4 regions of the Janthinobacterium breve genome follow, and region 1 is predicted to be linked to each of the others. Evidence: predicted binding sites of a transcription regulator. Region 1 holds the regulator's gene; each other region holds the start of a gene.
The links. The regulator LexA, encoded in region 1, represses DNA repair genes until DNA is damaged. The targets are predictions, from matches to a motif close to ACTGTATNNNNATACAGT.
Positions count from the first base shown of each region.

Region 2: recA (recombinase RecA) is a predicted target of LexA. The motif match lies at 2,397-2,414, and genes of this name have one in related genera.
Region 3: imuA (translesion DNA synthesis-associated protein ImuA) is a predicted target of LexA. The motif match lies at 1,591-1,608, and genes of this name have one in related genera.
Region 4: ACQ4W0_RS00360 (DNA topoisomerase IV subunit B) is a predicted target of LexA. The motif match lies at 1,745-1,762, and genes of this name have one in related genera.

Region 1 covers NZ_JBNYXY010000014.1:68,592-72,781, forward strand. The annotation lists gene purF (amidophosphoribosyltransferase) at 1-201, shown strand, start outside; gene ACQ4W0_RS26095 (cystathionine gamma-synthase family protein) at 244-1,485, shown strand; gene lexA (transcriptional repressor LexA) at 1,551-2,198, opposite strand; gene rpsF (30S ribosomal protein S6) at 2,475-2,864, shown strand; gene priB (primosomal replication protein N) at 2,885-3,193, shown strand; gene rpsR (30S ribosomal protein S18) at 3,209-3,499, shown strand; gene rplI (50S ribosomal protein L9) at 3,527-3,982, shown strand; gene ACQ4W0_RS26125 (replicative DNA helicase) at 4,118-4,190, shown strand, end outside.
Region 2 covers NZ_JBNYXY010000001.1:322,014-326,203, forward strand. The annotation lists gene ACQ4W0_RS01545 (methyltransferase regulatory domain-containing protein) at 1-403, opposite strand, end outside; gene recX (recombination regulator RecX) at 499-954, opposite strand; gene recA (recombinase RecA) at 1,200-2,306, opposite strand; gene ACQ4W0_RS01560 (response regulator) at 2,556-3,290, shown strand; gene ACQ4W0_RS01565 (sensor histidine kinase) at 3,287-4,190, shown strand, end outside.
Region 3 covers NZ_JBNYXY010000003.1:73,606-77,795, reverse strand. The annotation lists gene ACQ4W0_RS05715 (GNAT family N-acetyltransferase) at 1-104, shown strand, start outside; gene ACQ4W0_RS05710 (putative Na+/H+ antiporter) at 157-1,422, opposite strand; gene imuA (translesion DNA synthesis-associated protein ImuA) at 1,629-2,339, shown strand; gene ACQ4W0_RS05700 (Y-family DNA polymerase) at 2,269-3,756, shown strand; gene ACQ4W0_RS05695 (glutathione S-transferase N-terminal domain-containing protein) at 3,855-4,190, shown strand, end outside.
Region 4 covers NZ_JBNYXY010000001.1:76,482-80,671, reverse strand. The annotation lists gene ACQ4W0_RS00360 (DNA topoisomerase IV subunit B) at 1-1,665, opposite strand, end outside; gene kdpF (K(+)-transporting ATPase subunit F) at 2,129-2,218, shown strand; gene kdpA (potassium-transporting ATPase subunit KdpA) at 2,218-4,023, shown strand; gene kdpB (potassium-transporting ATPase subunit KdpB) at 4,033-4,190, shown strand, end outside.

The sequences.
Region 1 (4,190 bases):
CTCAAACAGGCGATTGCCGACGTCAATCCGGCACTGACCAACTTCGAGGCTTCGTGCTTCGATGGTGTGTACGTGACGGGCGACGTGTCGCAGGAATACCTGGACCGCCTGGAATATGCGCGCCACCATCCGAAGGCTGCAGCGCCCGAAGATACGCCGCGTTCCCAGCTGAACCTGAACCTGGCGACAACGGAAGCATAAGTAACCTGCCCGGCCTGCGCCGGGCTTTTTTTTTCTGCGATCATGAACGATAAAAAAAACTACGGCTTTACCACCACCATCCTGCATAACGACCGCCGCAAGGGCATCGAGCATGGCTCCCTGCACAAGCCCGTGCACACCTCCGTCGCGTTTGGCTATGGCGACGCGCGCCAGCTCGCTTCCGTATTCCAGGGCAAGGAGCCGGGCTTTCGCTACGGCCGCCAGGGCAATCCGACGGTTTCGGCGCTGGAAGACAAGGTCAACAAGATGGAAGACGGCGTTGCTACCCTGTGCTTCGCCACCGGCATGGGCGCCATCGGCGCCGTGGTGCAATCCTTGCTGCGCGCGGGCGACCATGTGGTGTCGTCGGCCTTTTTGTTTGGCAACACCAACAGCCTGTGGCAAACGGTGACGGGGCAGGGCATCGCCGTGTCGTTTGTCGATGCCACCGATGTGGCCAACGTGGCCGCCGCCATCACGCCGGCCACGCGCATCGTGTTCGTGGAAACCATCGCCAATCCGCGCACGCAGATCGCCGACCTGGCAAAGATCGGCGCGCTGTGTCGCGAGAAGGGCATCCTGTACATCGTCGACAACACCATGACGACGCCGTACCTGTTTCGCCCGAAAGCGGTGGGCGCGGGCCTGGTGGTCAATGCCTTGACGAAATCCATCGGCGGCCACGGCAATGCGCTGGGCGGCAGCTTGACGGACACGGGCGTGTTCGACTGGACGCAGTACCCGAACATTTTCGACAATTATAAAAAGGCGGCACCCGCGCAGTGGGGCATCGCGCAAATCCGCGCCAAGGCCTTGCGCGACTTCGGCGCTTCGCTGGGCCCGGAGGCGGCGCACCATATCGCCGTCGGCGCGGAAACCATGGCCTTGCGCATGGACCGCAGCTGCTCGAACGCCCTGGCGCTGGCCACCATGCTGCAAGCGGACCCGCGCGTGGCTGCCGTGCATTACCCGGGCTTGACGTCGCACCCGCAGCACGCGCTGGCGACGGACTTGTTCCGCAGCTATGGCTCGCTGTTCAGCTTTGAATTGAAGGATGGCATCGACTGCTTCGATTTCCTGAATCGTCTCAATCTTGCCATTCCAGCGAGCAACCTCGGCGACACGCGCACCCTGGTCATTCCCGTTGCCCACACGATTTTCTACGAGATGGGTGCCGAGCGCCGCGCCAGCATGGGCATTGCCGAGTCGCTGATCCGTGTGTCCGTCGGTATCGAGGATGAAGCCGATCTGCTCGAGGATTTCCGCCTGGCACTGGATGCATAGGCCGCCGGACAAATGAAAAGGGCCGCAACAGTCATTCTGTTGCGGCCCTTTTTATATGCAGCTGTTTAATGCCAGCTGCGCATCAAGCCCACAGCCAGGCCCTCAAGGGCGAATTCATCTTCCGGCGACACGGTAATGACCTTGAAGTCGGGGTTTTCCGGCAGCAGTTCGATGACGGAGCCCGTTTTCTTGTAGCGTTTGACGGTGACTTCGTCGCCGATGCGGGCAACGACGATCTGGCCGTTCTTGGCGCTGTCGACCTTCTTGACGGCCAATAAATCGCCATCCATGATGCCGGCGTCGCGCATGGACCAGCCGCGTACCTTCAGCAGGAAGTCGGGCTTGGCCGAAAACAGGGCCGGGTCCACGTTGTAGCTCGCTTCCAGGTTTTCCTGCGCCAGGATGGGCGAACCGGCTGCCACGCGGCCGATCAGCGGCAGCGACATCAGCAGTGCTGCCGGCACCTTCGAGGACAGCGTGTCGGCGGCAGCACTCGCCGCCGCACCGATCAGGCGAATGCCACGCGACGTGCCGGGCGAAATCTCGATCGCGCCCTTGCGGGCCAGGGCTTGCAAATGCTCTTCGGCCGCATTGGCCGATTTGAAACCCAATTCATTGGCGATTTCGGCACGGGTAGGAGGGAAACCCGTATTTTCAATCGCGTCCTTGATCAGGTTCAGGATTTGTTCTTGTCGTGCTGTCAGCTTGATCATGAGCGGTGGGTGCATACTAAAATGCTGTCTATATGAACAGTCTGTATTTTTGTACAGTATCGCCCACTATGCAAGGGAATTTCCGTTATTTGCGCGAATTTCGTGCGAAATACTGGAATGCGCAGGGAAAAGCGCCTGGCGGGCCCCGTGTACGGGCCGCTTGTTGAAGGAATGATTGAAACGTTTGCAAAAGGCGGTTATAATCTTCGGCTGACCTTCCCACACCCGTCTTGACGCCGGGGTGGGCGATTATCAATCCGACCTGAAGGAGTTTGCATGCGTCATTATGAAATAGTCTTTATCGTCCATCCGGACCAAAGCGAGCAAGTGCCCGCGATGATCGAACGCTACAAAGCCAGCGTAACCACCCGCGGCGGTTCGGTTCACCGCGTGGAAGATTGGGGCCGCCGTCAAATGGCTTACTCGATCCAAAAGCTGCCTAAAGCACACTACATCTGCCTGAACATCGAATGCGACAACGAGACCCTGGTCGAGTTGGAAACAGCATTCAAATTCAATGATGCCGTGTTGCGTCACCTGACCGTTAAAATGAAGAAAGCTGAAACAGCTCCTTCGCCGATGATGAAATCGGTACAACGCGAAGACGCGGCCAAAAGCCACCGCACCGAAGCACCAGCAGCCGCTCCAGCCGCAGCAGCAGCTTAATTCTTGACCAGGATCGTGCGCTGAACCAGCTACAAGTAACCGCCATCATTGCCGAGCGCGAAATATTGCGCTATACCCCGGCAGGGCTGCCGATCGTGAATGCAGTATTGCAGCACAGTTCGCAGCAGATGGAAGCAGGGATTGCCCGTTTGACCGAGTTTGATATTGCCGCGCTAGCCGCTGGCGAAATCTCAGGCCGGTTCAGTCAGGCAAGCTTGGGCGGGGTATATCAGTTCACGGGTTTCCTGGCCAGGAAGAGCCGCAACAGCAAGAGTTTGGTGTTTCACATCATTGATTTTAGTGCAGTCACTTTGACTAGCGCATTTTAGATACAGGAGCCTGACATGGCATTCGGTAAAAAGTTCGACAAAAATAAGCTCAAGCTTAAAGAAAAACGCAAACAGCAAAATCCGTTGTTCAAACGCAAGAAGTTCTGCCGCTTCACCGCAGCTCACGTTGAGCAAGTCGACTACAAAGACGTCGACACGCTGAAAGACTTCGTCCAAGAAAACGGCAAGATCATGCCAGCACGCCTGACCGGTACCAAAGCGCACTACCAGCGCCAAGTCGACACCGCAATCAAGCGCGCTCGCTTCCTCGCGCTGCTGCCATACACCGATCTGCACCACGCTTAATCGGTCAGATATTCCTGGAGAAGAACTATGCAAATCATTCTGTTAGAAAAAGTTGTTAACGTCGGTAACCTCGGCGAAGTCGTCAAAGTCAAAGACGGTTACGCACGTAACTTCCTGATCCCGCAACGCCTGGCACGTCGTGCTACGGCTACCGCTGTGGCTGAATTCGAAGTCAAGCGCGCCGAACTGGAAAAAGCTGCTGCCGCCAAACTGGCTGCATCGCAAGCCCAGGGCGAAAAACTGAGCGGTCTGACCGTTCAAGTTGCTCAAAAAGCTGGCGTCGATGGCCGTCTGTTCGGTTCCGTCACCAACTTCGACATCGCTGAAGCGCTGACCAAGCAAGGTTTTGCTGTTGAAAAAGCACAAATCCGCATGCCTACCGGCCCGCTGAAGATCGTTGGCGAGCACAGCGTTTCGGTTGCTCTGCACACCGACGTGGTCGTGGAAGTTGTTATCGCTGTCGTTCCAGACGCGAACGCGTAATCGTTTGCGGGCCTGTCCCGCAAGCATTGCCGCACGATGAAAAGCCGGGTTCGCCCGGCTTTTTTGTGGCCTTTTTTTCGCTCAATTTCAGCCCTTTATTTTTGCCAGCACGCCGAAGCGGGTATAATTCGCGCCATGAACGCCCCCTCTGATCCGCAACTAGATTCCCTCCGTATTCCGCCGCATTCGATCGAAGCAGAACAATCCG
Region 2 (4,190 bases), on a different contig from region 1:
GCGCCAGGAAATCGGCGATATGCGCCTGGTTTTCCGGCGAGATCCAGCTCCAGATACCGTGCAGGGCGATGAAATCGAAGTCAGGCAGGTCGGTGCGGGCGCAAAAATCCTGGAACGATTGCTCAGACAGCACGGCGCCATTGCCGGAGACCTCGGCCAGTTCCTGCGCAAAGGCGGTCTGGGCCGGATTGAAATCGGTACCATACCAGCGTGTGCAGGACGCTGCGGCATGGATATTGACGGTCACGCCCTGGCCAAACCCGAGTTCGCATGCGGTGCTGACCCTTGGCGGCTGTATTCCCCAGCTCAGCAGCAACAACTGTGTGCGCAAGGGGTTCAATTCCGTGTAATAGCCGTAGGTGTATGCCGTTTCGGCCGTGTAGCCGGCATGCCAATTGCTCATCAGGTGTCCCGTATATCAATTAAAAAAGCTGGGACGCAACATGCGCAGCAGCAATTGGGCAGAATAACTGATCCTTGCTGTCAAGTTAATAAATATTACTCATCGTCGGGCTCCACCCCCTTCAAGGCCACCTGCACGGCGCGCTGCGAAAAGCCGCGCTGCATCAGGAAGCGCACCTGCTTGTTGCGCTGTTCGGCATCCTGCGCCACTTCACCGAATTTGCGGCGCCACACTTCGCAGGCGCGTGCGGTTTCGCCTTCGGCCAGGCCCGCCTTGAGTTCCTGCAGTGCTTCGCCGCCTATGCCATGGCTTTGCAATTCCGCCATGATGCGGCTATTGCCGAAGCGGGCCGAGCGGCGGTGGATCAGCGATTCGGAAAAACGCTCCTGCGACAGCCAGTTGGCTTGCTCCAGGCTGTCGAGCAAGGCTTCCAGGTCGTCGCCCTCCTGCGCATGCCGCTGCAGCTTGCGCCGCAATTCCATGCGGCTGTGTTCACGCATCGACAAAAAACGTAGCGCCCTGCCCTTCAGGCTCAGTTGTACCGCTGCCATCATTCCACCCTATCGTCCATCACATCAACACAACATCAACACAGCAGCTATACCGTCAAACGCCGATCAATAACACCGTCAACAGTACAAATGCCGCCTGGCGCACAGGCGCGAGGCGGCATTCATTGTAGATCTTTTGCGCGGCAAGCTGCGGCGCAAGCGCCGGCAACCCGACACCAGCAAGGCCAGCCGAAACTGGCCGTGCCGCAGCAGCAGCTTGCCTGCCTGCCTGCCGACTTGCCTGCTTACTCGGCGAGCTTGGCTTCCGCAGCCTTGGCAGCCTTGTCGGCGGCTTTATCCGCTTTTTCCGGCTTTTCAGCAGCCAGCGGTGGCAGTTCGCGCACGCCCAACGAAGCGCGGACCTTGTTTTCGATCTCGCGGGCCAGCGCCGGACGCTCTTGCAGGAAGGCACGGGCGTTGTCCTTGCCCTGGCCAATGCGTTCACCGTTGTAGCTGTACCACGAACCGGATTTTTCCACGATCTTGGCATCCGAGCCCAGATCCAGGATTTCGCCTTCGCGAGAGGTGCCGGCGCCGTACAGGATGTCGAAGTGCGCTTCCTTGAACGGTGGCGCGATCTTGTTCTTGACGACCTTGACCTTGGTTTCGTTGCCGATCACTTCATCGCCGGACTTGATCGAGCCAGTGCGGCGGATATCCAGACGCACGGAGGCGTAGAATTTCAGCGCATTGCCGCCCGTGGTGGTTTCCGGACTGCCGAACATCACGCCGATCTTCATGCGGATCTGGTTGATGAAGATGACCAGGGTATTCGTGCGGTTGATGGAACCGGTCAATTTACGCAGGGCTTGCGACATCAGACGCGCTTGCAAGCCTGGTAGGGAATCGCCCATGTCGCCTTCGATCTCGGCGCGTGGCGTCAGTGCGGCCACGGAGTCGATGACCACCAGGTCGACGCTGCCCGAACGCACGAGGGCGTCGCAGATTTCCAGCGCCTGCTCGCCCGTATCCGGTTGCGAGATCAGCAATTCGTGCAGGTTCACGCCCAGCTTTTGCGCGTAACCGACGTCCAGCGCGTGCTCGGCATCGATAAAGGCGCAAGTGCCGCCCAGTTTTTGCATTTCAGCAATGGTTTGCAGGGTCAGGGTGGTTTTACCCGACGATTCCGGACCGTAGATTTCCACCACGCGGCCGCGCGGCAAGCCGCCCACGCCCAGCGCAATATCGAGGCCGAGCGAACCGGTCGACACGACTTGCACTTCTTCAATCACCGCGCTGGCATCCATGCGCATGACCGAACCTTTGCCAAACTGCTTCTCGATCTGCGCCAGTGCGGCGGCGAGCGCCTTGGCTTTTTCCGATGCGGGTACTACAGCTTTTTTATCGTCCATATGTTCTTTCAGCCGTTCTACAGTTGCAAATCCAGTTGGATCCTGCAGCCTGCGATAGCGCCAGTGGGTTAAATTCTTTACACAGACAGTACTGTATAAAAAAACAGTGATCAATGCAAGCGGAACGTGGATTTGTTTTGAAACAGATCAATACAACCCTGGTTTTTCACAAAAACTATCCACCTTGCGGAAAATGAAACACAATACAGACTTCAGATGTCCTGATGTTGCAAGCATAGGAAGTGCACCATGCGTATTTTACTTGCCGAAGATGACAGCGTGCTGGCCGATGGCCTGACCCGCTCGCTGCGCCAGTCCGGTTATGCGATCGACTACGTCAAGACGGGCCAAGAGGCCGATACGGCCCTGTCCACCCAGGAATTCGACCTGCTGATCCTCGACCTGGGCCTGCCGAAGATGTCCGGCCTGGAAGTGCTGCGCCGCCTGCGCGCGCGCGCCTCGCTGCTGCCGGTACTGATACTGACGGCCGCCGATTCCATCGAACAACGCGTGAATGGCCTCGACCTGGGTGCCGATGATTATATGGCCAAGCCGTTCGCCCTGTCGGAACTGGAGGCAAGAGTGCGCGCCCTGACGCGCCGCGGCGCAGGCGGCGGCGCCACCGTCATCAAGCACGGCCCCCTCAGCTACGATCAGGTGGGGCGCAGCGCCTACATCAACGACCAGATGCTCGACCTGTCGGCGCGCGAACTGGGCTTGCTGGAAATCCTGCTGGGCCGCACCGGCCGCCTCGTCTCGAAAGAGCAACTGGTCGACCACCTGTGCGAATGGGGCGAAGAAGTGTCGAACAACGCCATCGAAGTGTATGTGCACCGTTTGCGCAAGAAGATCGAGGTGGGCGGCGTGCGCATCGCCACCGTGCGCGGCCTCGGCTATTGCCTGGAAAAATACTCGGAAGCGGCGCGCCTGAACGCCGAAGCGGGCGAGGCGGCAGGCCCGGCCAGCGGACCCGCCACAAAGTGAAGGCGCGCGAGGCGCCAGCGGACGAGGCGGACGAAGACGACTGGTTCGAGCCGCCCACCACGGAGCAGGATGACACCATCGAGCATTCGCTGTTCGGCGAAATCCTCGACTGGATGCTGGCGCCCTTGCTGCTACTGTGGCCGATGAGCATCGCCATCACCTATCTGGTGGCCAAGGGCATCGCCAATCAACCGTTCGACCATGCGCTGGAAGACAGCGTGACGGTGCTGACGCAACAGGTCAAGCAGGCCGACGGCGCGATGCTGCGCCGAGTGCCGGACAAGAACAGCAGTAACAAGGGCCGTGACTTCCTGCGCGGCGACGATGTCGACACCCTGTATTACCTGGTGGTGGGCGGGCACGGCGAATACCTCGACGGCGACCGCGACTTGCCGCCGCCGCAAGACCCCGACAAATACCGCAGCGGCATGGTGCTGTTTCGCAACGACACCATCCACGGCACGCCCGTGCGCGTGGCGTTCAGCTATCTCGACATGCCGTCCAGCACCGACGACGAACCGCGCCGCACGCTGGTGCAAGTGGCCGAGACGCTGGAAAAGCGCGCCCAGCTGGCCAATGAAATCATCAAGGGCGTGATCTTGCCGCAGTTCATCATCCTGCCCGTGATCCTGGCCCTGGTCTGGTTTGCCCTGGCGCGCGGCCTGTCGCCGCTGGCGCAATTGCAGGAGCGCATACGCGCGCGGCCGCCCGACGACCTCTCCCCCATCGAATCGGGCCAGGTGCCCGAGGAAATCACGCCACTGGTCGGTTCGCTCAACGAGATGCTCGCGCGGCTATCGCTGTCGATCGACATGCAGAAACGCTTCATCGCCGATGCCGCGCACCAGATGAAGACGCCGCTGGCCGGCATGCGCATGCAATCCGAACTGGCCCTGCGCC
Region 3 (4,190 bases), on a different contig from region 1:
TGCACAAGGGTTTTCGCAGCGTGGGCACGTTCGACTATGCCTACAGCCTGTTCTATGATCGCCTGCACTTCCTCGTCTACGAGGTAACTGAGGAAGGCAACTGAAGAGGGAACTGAGGGAGAGCAGGGGCGGCCGGCAGCCGCCCCATGAAGTTGCTTACAGGGCCAGGAAGGCCAGGGCCGCCACGGTCGTCGGCAGCAGGGCGCCGGCCAGCAGGCCGACGGCGCCGATCGATTCATCCTTGAAGCCGCGGCGCAGCAGGGCCACCCCGGCCGGATTCGGCGCGTTGGCGATGACGGTCAGGCCGCCGCCGGCCACGGCGCCGGCCACCAGCATGTATTTCGCTTCGTCCGTCATGCCTGCGATCAGCGAACCCAGATAAGTCAGGGCCGCATTGTCGGTGATCGCCGTCAAGCCCAGGGCGCCGAAGAACAGGGCCAGCGGCTTCAGGCTGGAGACGATGGGTTGCAGCCACCATTGCTGCATGCCGCCCAGCACCACCAGGCCGCCGAGGAAGAAGCCGACCAGCAAGCCCTCTTTCAGGATCAGCGGGCTTTGATAGCGCTCATATGCCTGCACGAAGCCGAGGAAGAACAGGAACAGGCCGATGAACAGCACGGGATGATGCGCCAGGGTGACCACGCCGGCCAGCACGATCATGTGCACGAGGCTGACGGCCAGCGGCACTTTTGGCGCTTCCACCTCGCCCGCTTTCGGCTTGATGTCGGAGGTGTTGCTGTGCAGGTATTTGCGCAGCAATATGCTCACGCCAGTGGCGTTGACCAGCACGGCGATGGCCGCTTTCCAGCCGAAATGGCTGGCCATGAAGGCGCTGTCCCAGTTCCACGTGGTGGCCACCATCAGCACGGGCGGCGCCGCGTACGAGGTCAGGGTGCCGCCGATGGAGACGTTGACGAAGAGCACGCCCAGCGCGCCGTATTTCAGCCATTCAGGAATGCCCGGGCGGAAGATCTGCGGCGCCAGCATCAGCGCGGCCAGGGTCATGGCGGCCGGTTCCGTGATCAACGAGCCCGTCAGGGGCACGAGCGCCAGTCCCAGCCAGACGAGGGCCAGTTCCGTGCGCAGCGGCATCACGTGCGCCACGCCCTTGAGCAGGCGCTGCACGGCGTCGAGCACGGGGCGTGAGGCGGCCACGACCATGACGACAAAGACGAACAGCGGTTCCGTGTACTGGCGCGATTCGGCATACTCGATGGCCGCATCGCCGCCCGAGACAAAGGCCATGATGATGATCAAAATGAAGGCCCAGAAGCCGAATACGACTTCCACTTCGCCCAGCAAATGCAGCAAGCCCGCATGGCGGGGATGGCGCCGCGATAATGTTTCAAACGACTTGGCGGCGAAGGTATGGATGAGCGCAAGGCCGAAGACGATGGCGCTGATGATTTGGATGGTGGTCAAATGCGTTTCCTTATGGACGGAGGGAGCCACCCGGTGCATTGCCGAGCGGTAAGGAGAGTGCTTATGGTACAGCAATCGATGTCAGAAACGGGGTTTTTCGGACATGGCGGGACGGCCCCCGGCGAGGTGCTGCGCAGATAAGCCTTGCCAAAATGGAGGCTGGATAGTACTGTATATGCATACAGTATTTATCTTCATATTCAATTATGCAACATTCCGAATTGATGGCGTCGCCGGAAGCCTTGCACCCGTCCCTGTGGCGCGCATCGCAGCTGGGCCAGGGTGCCGCACGCTGCCTGGACACGGGCTTTGCCGCCTTGTCCGCGCAACTGCCCGGCGGCGGCTGGCCCAGCGGCAGCCTCATCGATCTGCTGGTGCAGCAGCCGGGCAGCGGCGAATTGCGGTTGCTGGCGCCCGCGCTGGCGCAGCTGCCGGGCTTGCCCATCGTGCTGCTGCAGCCGCCCCATCCGCCGCAGGCGCTGGCCCTGGCCGCGCAGGGTCTGGCGCCGTCGCAGCTGCTGTGGATAAAGAGCGCCGGCAGCAAGGATGCCTTGTGGGCGGCGGAAAATATCTTGCGCAGCGGCAGTTGCGGCGCCTTGCTGTTCTGGCAGTCACACGTGCGCGGCGACAGCCTGCGCCGCCTGCACCTGGCTGCGCAAAGCGGCAATACCCTGTTCTGCATGCTGCGCCCCTTGCACGGCGCGCAGGATGCGTCACCGGCGCCGCTGCGCCTGTCCGTGCGCCCGGCCGCCGGCGGCATCGAGATCGGCTTCATCAAGCGCCGGGGACCGCAGCGCGACGCGCCCCTGTTCCTGCCCCTGCAACCTCCTTCTTTACTGCTGCGCCATGCGACTCTGGATCGGCCTGTGCCTGCCCCGGCTCCCGCTCGAAGTGTTTTGCCCGCGCTGGTCGGCTGACCACCTGGGCGTGGTGCTGGAGCAGGAGCAAGTGATGGCCCTGTCGCCGCTGGCGCGGGCGGCCGGCATCCGGCTGGGCATGCGCCGCGCGGGCGCGCTGATGCTGGCGCCGCAGGCGCGCCTGCACGAGCGCTCGCTGGAACTGGAAGCGCAAGCCCTGCAAGCGGTGGCGCTGGCGCTGCTGCAATACTCGCCGCTGGTGGCGCAGGGCGAGGAGGCAACTTTGCTGGTCGATGCGGGCGCCAGCCTGCGCCTGTTTGGCGGCGTGCGCGCCCTGTGCCGGCAGATTGCGGCCAGTTTGCGCGCGTTGGGCTATACGGCCCAGCTGTCGTGCGCGCCCACGGCGCGCGGCGCCTGGCTGCTGGCGCGCGCCGGTACGCGCGGGGGCCGGGTGCTGGGCATGGCCAGTCTCGTGCGCCGCCTCGACCGCCTGCCGTGCGCCTTGCTGCCGCCCGCGCGCCCTTACCAGGACTGGCTGGAGGGCATCGGTTGCCGTACCCTGGGGCAACTGCGTCAGTTGCCCCGGCCCGGCCTGCAGCGCCGTTGCGGCGGGGCCTTGCTGGACATGCTAGACGATGCGCATGGCCACAGCACGGAACTGTACCTGTGGCTCGAAGCGCCGCCCACGTTCCGCGCCAGCCTGGAATTGTTCGACCGCGTGGAGCATGCGGATGCCTTACTGTTCGGCGCGCGCCGCCTGTTGCAGCAAATGACGGGCTGGCTGTGCGCGCGACAATTCGCCGTCGAGCGCATACAACTGCTGCTGGCGCACGAGCGGGGCAGGGTGGCGCGCCCGCCCACCGTCATCGACCTGGCGCTGGGCGAGGCCGTCTGGCGCGACGAGCATTTATTGCGTTTGCTGAAGGAGCGCCTGGCGCAGCTGGTGCTGGACGCACCCGTGATCGGCCTGACCCTAGAAGCGCTGCAGGTGCAAGCCATGGCGCCACCCAGCGAGAGCCTGTTTCCCGAGCCGGGCGGCACGCCGCAGGAGCGCCAGCGCCTGATGGAATTGCTGGTGGCGCGCCTGGGCGCCGAGAATGTCTTGCAGGCAGTGCCGCGCGCCGATTACCGCCCCGAAGCGGCCAACCAGTGGCTGCCGCTGCCGGCCAAGCCCGTTTCAAGAAGCGCGCTACCCGACTTGCCGCCCGGTTTGCCCGGCATGCCCCGCCCCGGCTGGCTGCTGGCGCAACCGGTGGCCCTGCTGATGCGCGAGCACCGGCCCTTCTATGGCTCGCCTCTAAAAATGGTGTCTGTCGCCGAGCGCATCGAGGCGGGCTGGTGGGGCCAGTCGCAGGCGCGCGATTATTTTATTGCGGAAGGACGCGACCACGCCCATTACTGGGTCTACCGCGAACGCATCGCCGGCAGCGGAGAAGACGCTGCGCCGCGCTGGTTCCTGCATGGTTTGTTTGGCTGAGTGGCGGCCAGAGCGTTTCAAGCGGCGCGCAACGCACATTGCCATGCTTGGCTATACTTGCCTTCTTGCGCCGCGTCATTACTTCAATAAGGATTTCCATGTCCCAACTTTCCGACTTTCCCATCACCGAGAAATGGCCTGCCCGGCATCCCGAGCGCCTGCAACTGTACTCGCTGCCCACGCCGAACGGCATCAAGGTCTCCATCCTGCTGGAAGAGCTGGGCCTGGCGTACGAGCCGCACCTGGTCAGCTTCGAGCAGAACGACCAGCTGTCGCCCGCATTCCTGTCGCTCAATCCCAACAACAAGATTCCCGCCATCCTCGACCCGCACGGTCCCGATGGCAAGCCGCTGGCGCTGTTCGAATCGGGCGCTATCCTGCTGTATCTGGCCGAGAAAACGGGCAAGTTCATCCCCCAGGATGCGGGCCTGCGC
Region 4 (4,190 bases), on a different contig from region 1:
CACGCGGTACAGCGGCGGACGGGCGATGCAGATGTGCCCCTTGTTGATCAGGGCCGGGAAATGCTTGAAGAACAGTGTCAGCAGCAGTACCTGGATGTGCGAGCCGTCCACGTCCGCATCCGACAGGATGCAGATCTTGCCGTAGCGCAGGCCGGACAGGTCGGGCGAGTCGCCCACGCTGTGCGGATCGACGCCGATGGCCACCGCGATGTCGTGGATCTCGTTATTGGCGAACAGGCGGTCGCGGTCCGTCTCCCACGAGTTCAGGACCTTGCCGCGCAGGGGCAGGATGGCCTGGAATTCCTTGTCGCGGCCCATCTTGGCCGAGCCGCCCGCCGAGTCGCCTTCGACGAGGAACAGTTCATTGCGCGTGATGTCCGACGATTCGCAGTCCGTCAGCTTGCCGGGAAGGACGGCGACGCCCGAGGATTTTTTCTTTTCCACTTTTTGCAGCGAACGCTGGCGCGACTGCGCCTGCTTGATCACGAGATCGGCCAGCTTCTTGCCGTAGTCGACGTGCTGGTTCAGCCATAGTTCCAGCGGCGGCTTGGTGAAGGTCGAGACCAGGCGCACGGCGTCGCGCGAATTCAGGCGCTCCTTGATCTGGCCCTGGAATTGCGGGTCCAGCACCTTGGCCGACAGCACGAACGAGGCGCGCGCAAAGACATCTTCCGGCAGCAGTTTCACGCCTTTTGGCAGCAGCGAATGCATCTCGACGAAGTTTTTCACGGCGCCGAACAGGCCGTCGCGCAAGCCCGATTCGTGCGTGCCGCCATTCGAGGTGGGAATCAGGTTGACATACGATTCGCGCACGATGGCACCTTCTTCCGTCCATGCCACCACCCAGGCCGCACCTTCGCCTTCGGCAAATCCTTCTGAGTCCGGGCCCGCGTATTGCGCGCCTTCGAACAGGGGAATCAGGGTTTCGCCATTCGATACCTGCGCCAGCGATTCGGTCAGGTAGCCGCGCAAGCCTTCAGCGTACTGCCAGGTCTGTGTATTGCCTGTCTTGGCGTTGGTCAGGGTGACGGTCACGCCGGGCAGCAGCACGGCTTTCGAGCGCAGCAGGCGCTGCAGCTCGGTTTGCGAGATATTCGGCGAATCAAAATACTTCGCATCGGGCCATGCGGTGACGCGCGTGCCCGACTTCTTGCCGTCGCGCGGAGCAGGGCGGGAACTCAGGGGCTCGATCACGTCGCCATTCGCAAACACCATGTGGTGCAAGCCGTTGCCGTCGTTCTCCTTGCGCCAGACGGTGATTTCCAGGCGCGTCGACAGCGCATTGGTGACGGACACGCCGACACCGTGCAAGCCGCCCGAGAACGCGTAGGCGCCGCCCGAACCCTTGTCGAACTTGCCGCCCGCATGCAGCCGTGTAAACACGATTTCCACCGTCGGCACGCCTTCTTCCGGATGCAGGCCGACGGGAATGCCGCGACCGTTGTCTTCGACGGTGATGCTGCCATCCGTATTTTGCGTGACGGCGATATGCGTGCAATGACCGCCCAGCGCCTCGTCGGAGGCATTGTCGATCACTTCCTGAATGATGTGCAGCGGATTTTCAGTGCGGGTGTACATCCCCGGGCGCTGCTTGACGGGTTCCAGTCCTTTCAGGACACGGATGGATGATTCGCTGTAGTCGGATGCTGGTTTTTTAGTGGCCATACGTGTTCAAGCTAAGTAAAGACAGTGGTTGGAACGCCAGGCCATGGCACTGCAGGGCGCAGTGACAACGGCGGCGATAACTGTATGAATATACAGTATATCCCGTCCAGCGTCACTGGGAGAGGGCAGTGCGGCAGGCATGGCGTCCTTGTGCGGACGCTCGCGCATTCTATCTTGTCCAGCGAGCAATAGCGCTACTCCAGGGCAACAACAGTGCGCTGCGCGCGTGGTTTTGCGCCAATTGTGGACGATTTTATGCGGTAAAGCCCCTGTTTTTACATCTTGTTTACAGCTGCTTCCCCAGTCTTTACGAATTTTTTAGACCCTTTTGGCTAATCTGCTCACTATCAAAACAAACCTGAATGAGGGTGGGAATGGATATCGTGTATCTCGGCTTGATTGCCGTTTTTTTCGTCGTGGTGGTCGGCTTTGCCGTCGCCTGCGACAAATTAGGGAGCGTCAAATGAACGCGTTTTATGTGCTGGGCGCCGTGGTCTCGGCTGGCCTGCTCGTGTACCTGCTGGTGGCGCTGTTGAAGGCGGAGGAACTGTGATGACGACGCAATCGATATTACTGCTGGTGGCCTTCCTGGCCGTACTGCTGGTCGCCGGCTATCCGCTGGGCCTGTACATGGCCAAGGTGGCTGGCGATGGCCCCGTGCGCGGCCTGGGCTGGCTGCAAAAGCTGGAAAACCTGCTGTACCGCTGGTCCGGCCTTCCTGCCGACAAGGCCATGGGCTGGAAAAGCTACGCCATCGCCCTGATCGTCTTCAATACCGTGGGCGCCGTCTTTGTGTACGGCCTGCAGCGCCTGCAGGGCTTCTTGCCCCTCAATCCACAGGGACTGGGCGCCGTCAGCCCCGATTCCTCGTTCAATACCACCGTCAGCTTCGTCGCCAATACCAACTGGCAGGGCTACGGCGGCGAGCAGACCATGAGCTACCTGACCCAGATGCTGGGCATGGCATGCCAGAATTTCTTTTCGGCGGCCACCGGCATCGCCGTGATCTTCGCGCTGGTGCGCGGCTTCGCCTCGCGCTCGGGTAAATCGATCGGCAACTTCTGGGTCGACCTGGTGCGCTCGACCCTGTACATCCTGCTGCCGCTGTCCTTGGCCCTGTCCGTCGTCTTCATGGGCGAAGGCATGATCCAGAATTTTTCCGCCTACAAGGAAGTGACGCTGCTCGACCACGTGGCGTATGAAACGCCGAAAATGACGGCCGACGGCCGGCCTGTGCTGGACGCCGCCGGTAAACCCGTAATGGAAGCGCAAGTGGCGACCACGCAGACGATCGCCATGGGCCCCGTCGCGTCGCAGGAATCGATCAAGCTGCTGGGAACGAATGGCGGCGGCTTCTTCAATGCCAATTCCGCGCATCCGTACGAAAATCCCACGGTGCTGTCGAACTTCCTGCAGATGCTGGCCATTTTCATCATTCCCGCCGGCTTGTGCTTCACGTTCGGCAGCATGGTGGGCGACATGCGCCAGGGCTGGGCCGTGCTGGCCGCGATGACCCTGATCTTTGTCGTCATGACGGCCGGCGTGATGAGCGCCGAGCAGCAAGCCAATCCTGCCTTGCAAGCCCTGGGCGTGGATCAGCAGGCCAGCAGCCTGCAATCGGGCGGCAATATGGAAGGCAAGGAAACGCGCTTCGGCATCAGCTCATCGACTCTGTTCGCGGCGGTGACGACGGCGGCATCGTGCGGCGCCGTCAATTCCATGCACGATTCCTATATGCCCCTGGGCGGCATGGTGCCGCTGCTGCTGATGCAATTCGGCGAAGTGATTTTCGGCGGCGTGGGCACGGGCCTGTACGGCATGCTGATGTTTGCCATCCTGGCTGTCTTCATCGCCGGCCTGATGATAGGGCGCACGCCTGAATACCTGGGCAAGAAAATCCAGGCCTATGAAATGAAGATGGTGTCGCTGGCCATCCTGGTCACGCCAGCCCTGGTATTGACGGGCACGGCGATCGCCGTGATGGTCGAACCGGGCAAGATCGGCGTGGCCAATCCCGGCGCGCATGGCTTCTCGGAGATCTTGTACGCCTTCACGTCGGCGGCCAACAACAACGGCAGCGCGTTTGCCGGGCTGTCCGCCAACACGCCGTTCTACAACGTGATGCTGGCGATCGCCATGTGGTTCGGCCGTTTCGGCGTGATCGTGCCCGTGCTGGCAGTGGCCGGTTCGCTGGCGGCCAAGCAGCGCCTGTCGGCCAATGCCGGCACCATGCCCACGCACGGCCCCATGTTCATCGGCTTGCTGATCGGCGTGGTGGTGCTGGTCGGCGTGCTCAATTACGTTCCCGCGCTGGCCCTGGGCCCGATCGTCGAACACCTGCAACTTTTTACAAAATAAGAGGCTACCATGTCACGCACAAGCCTGACCTTGTTCGATTCCGCATTGATTGGCCCTGCCATCGTCGATGCGTTCAAAAAACTCGACCCCCGCACGCAGTGGCGCAGCCCCGTGATGTTCGTCGTCTATGTCGGCAGCATCATCACGACCTTGCTGGCCATCCAGGC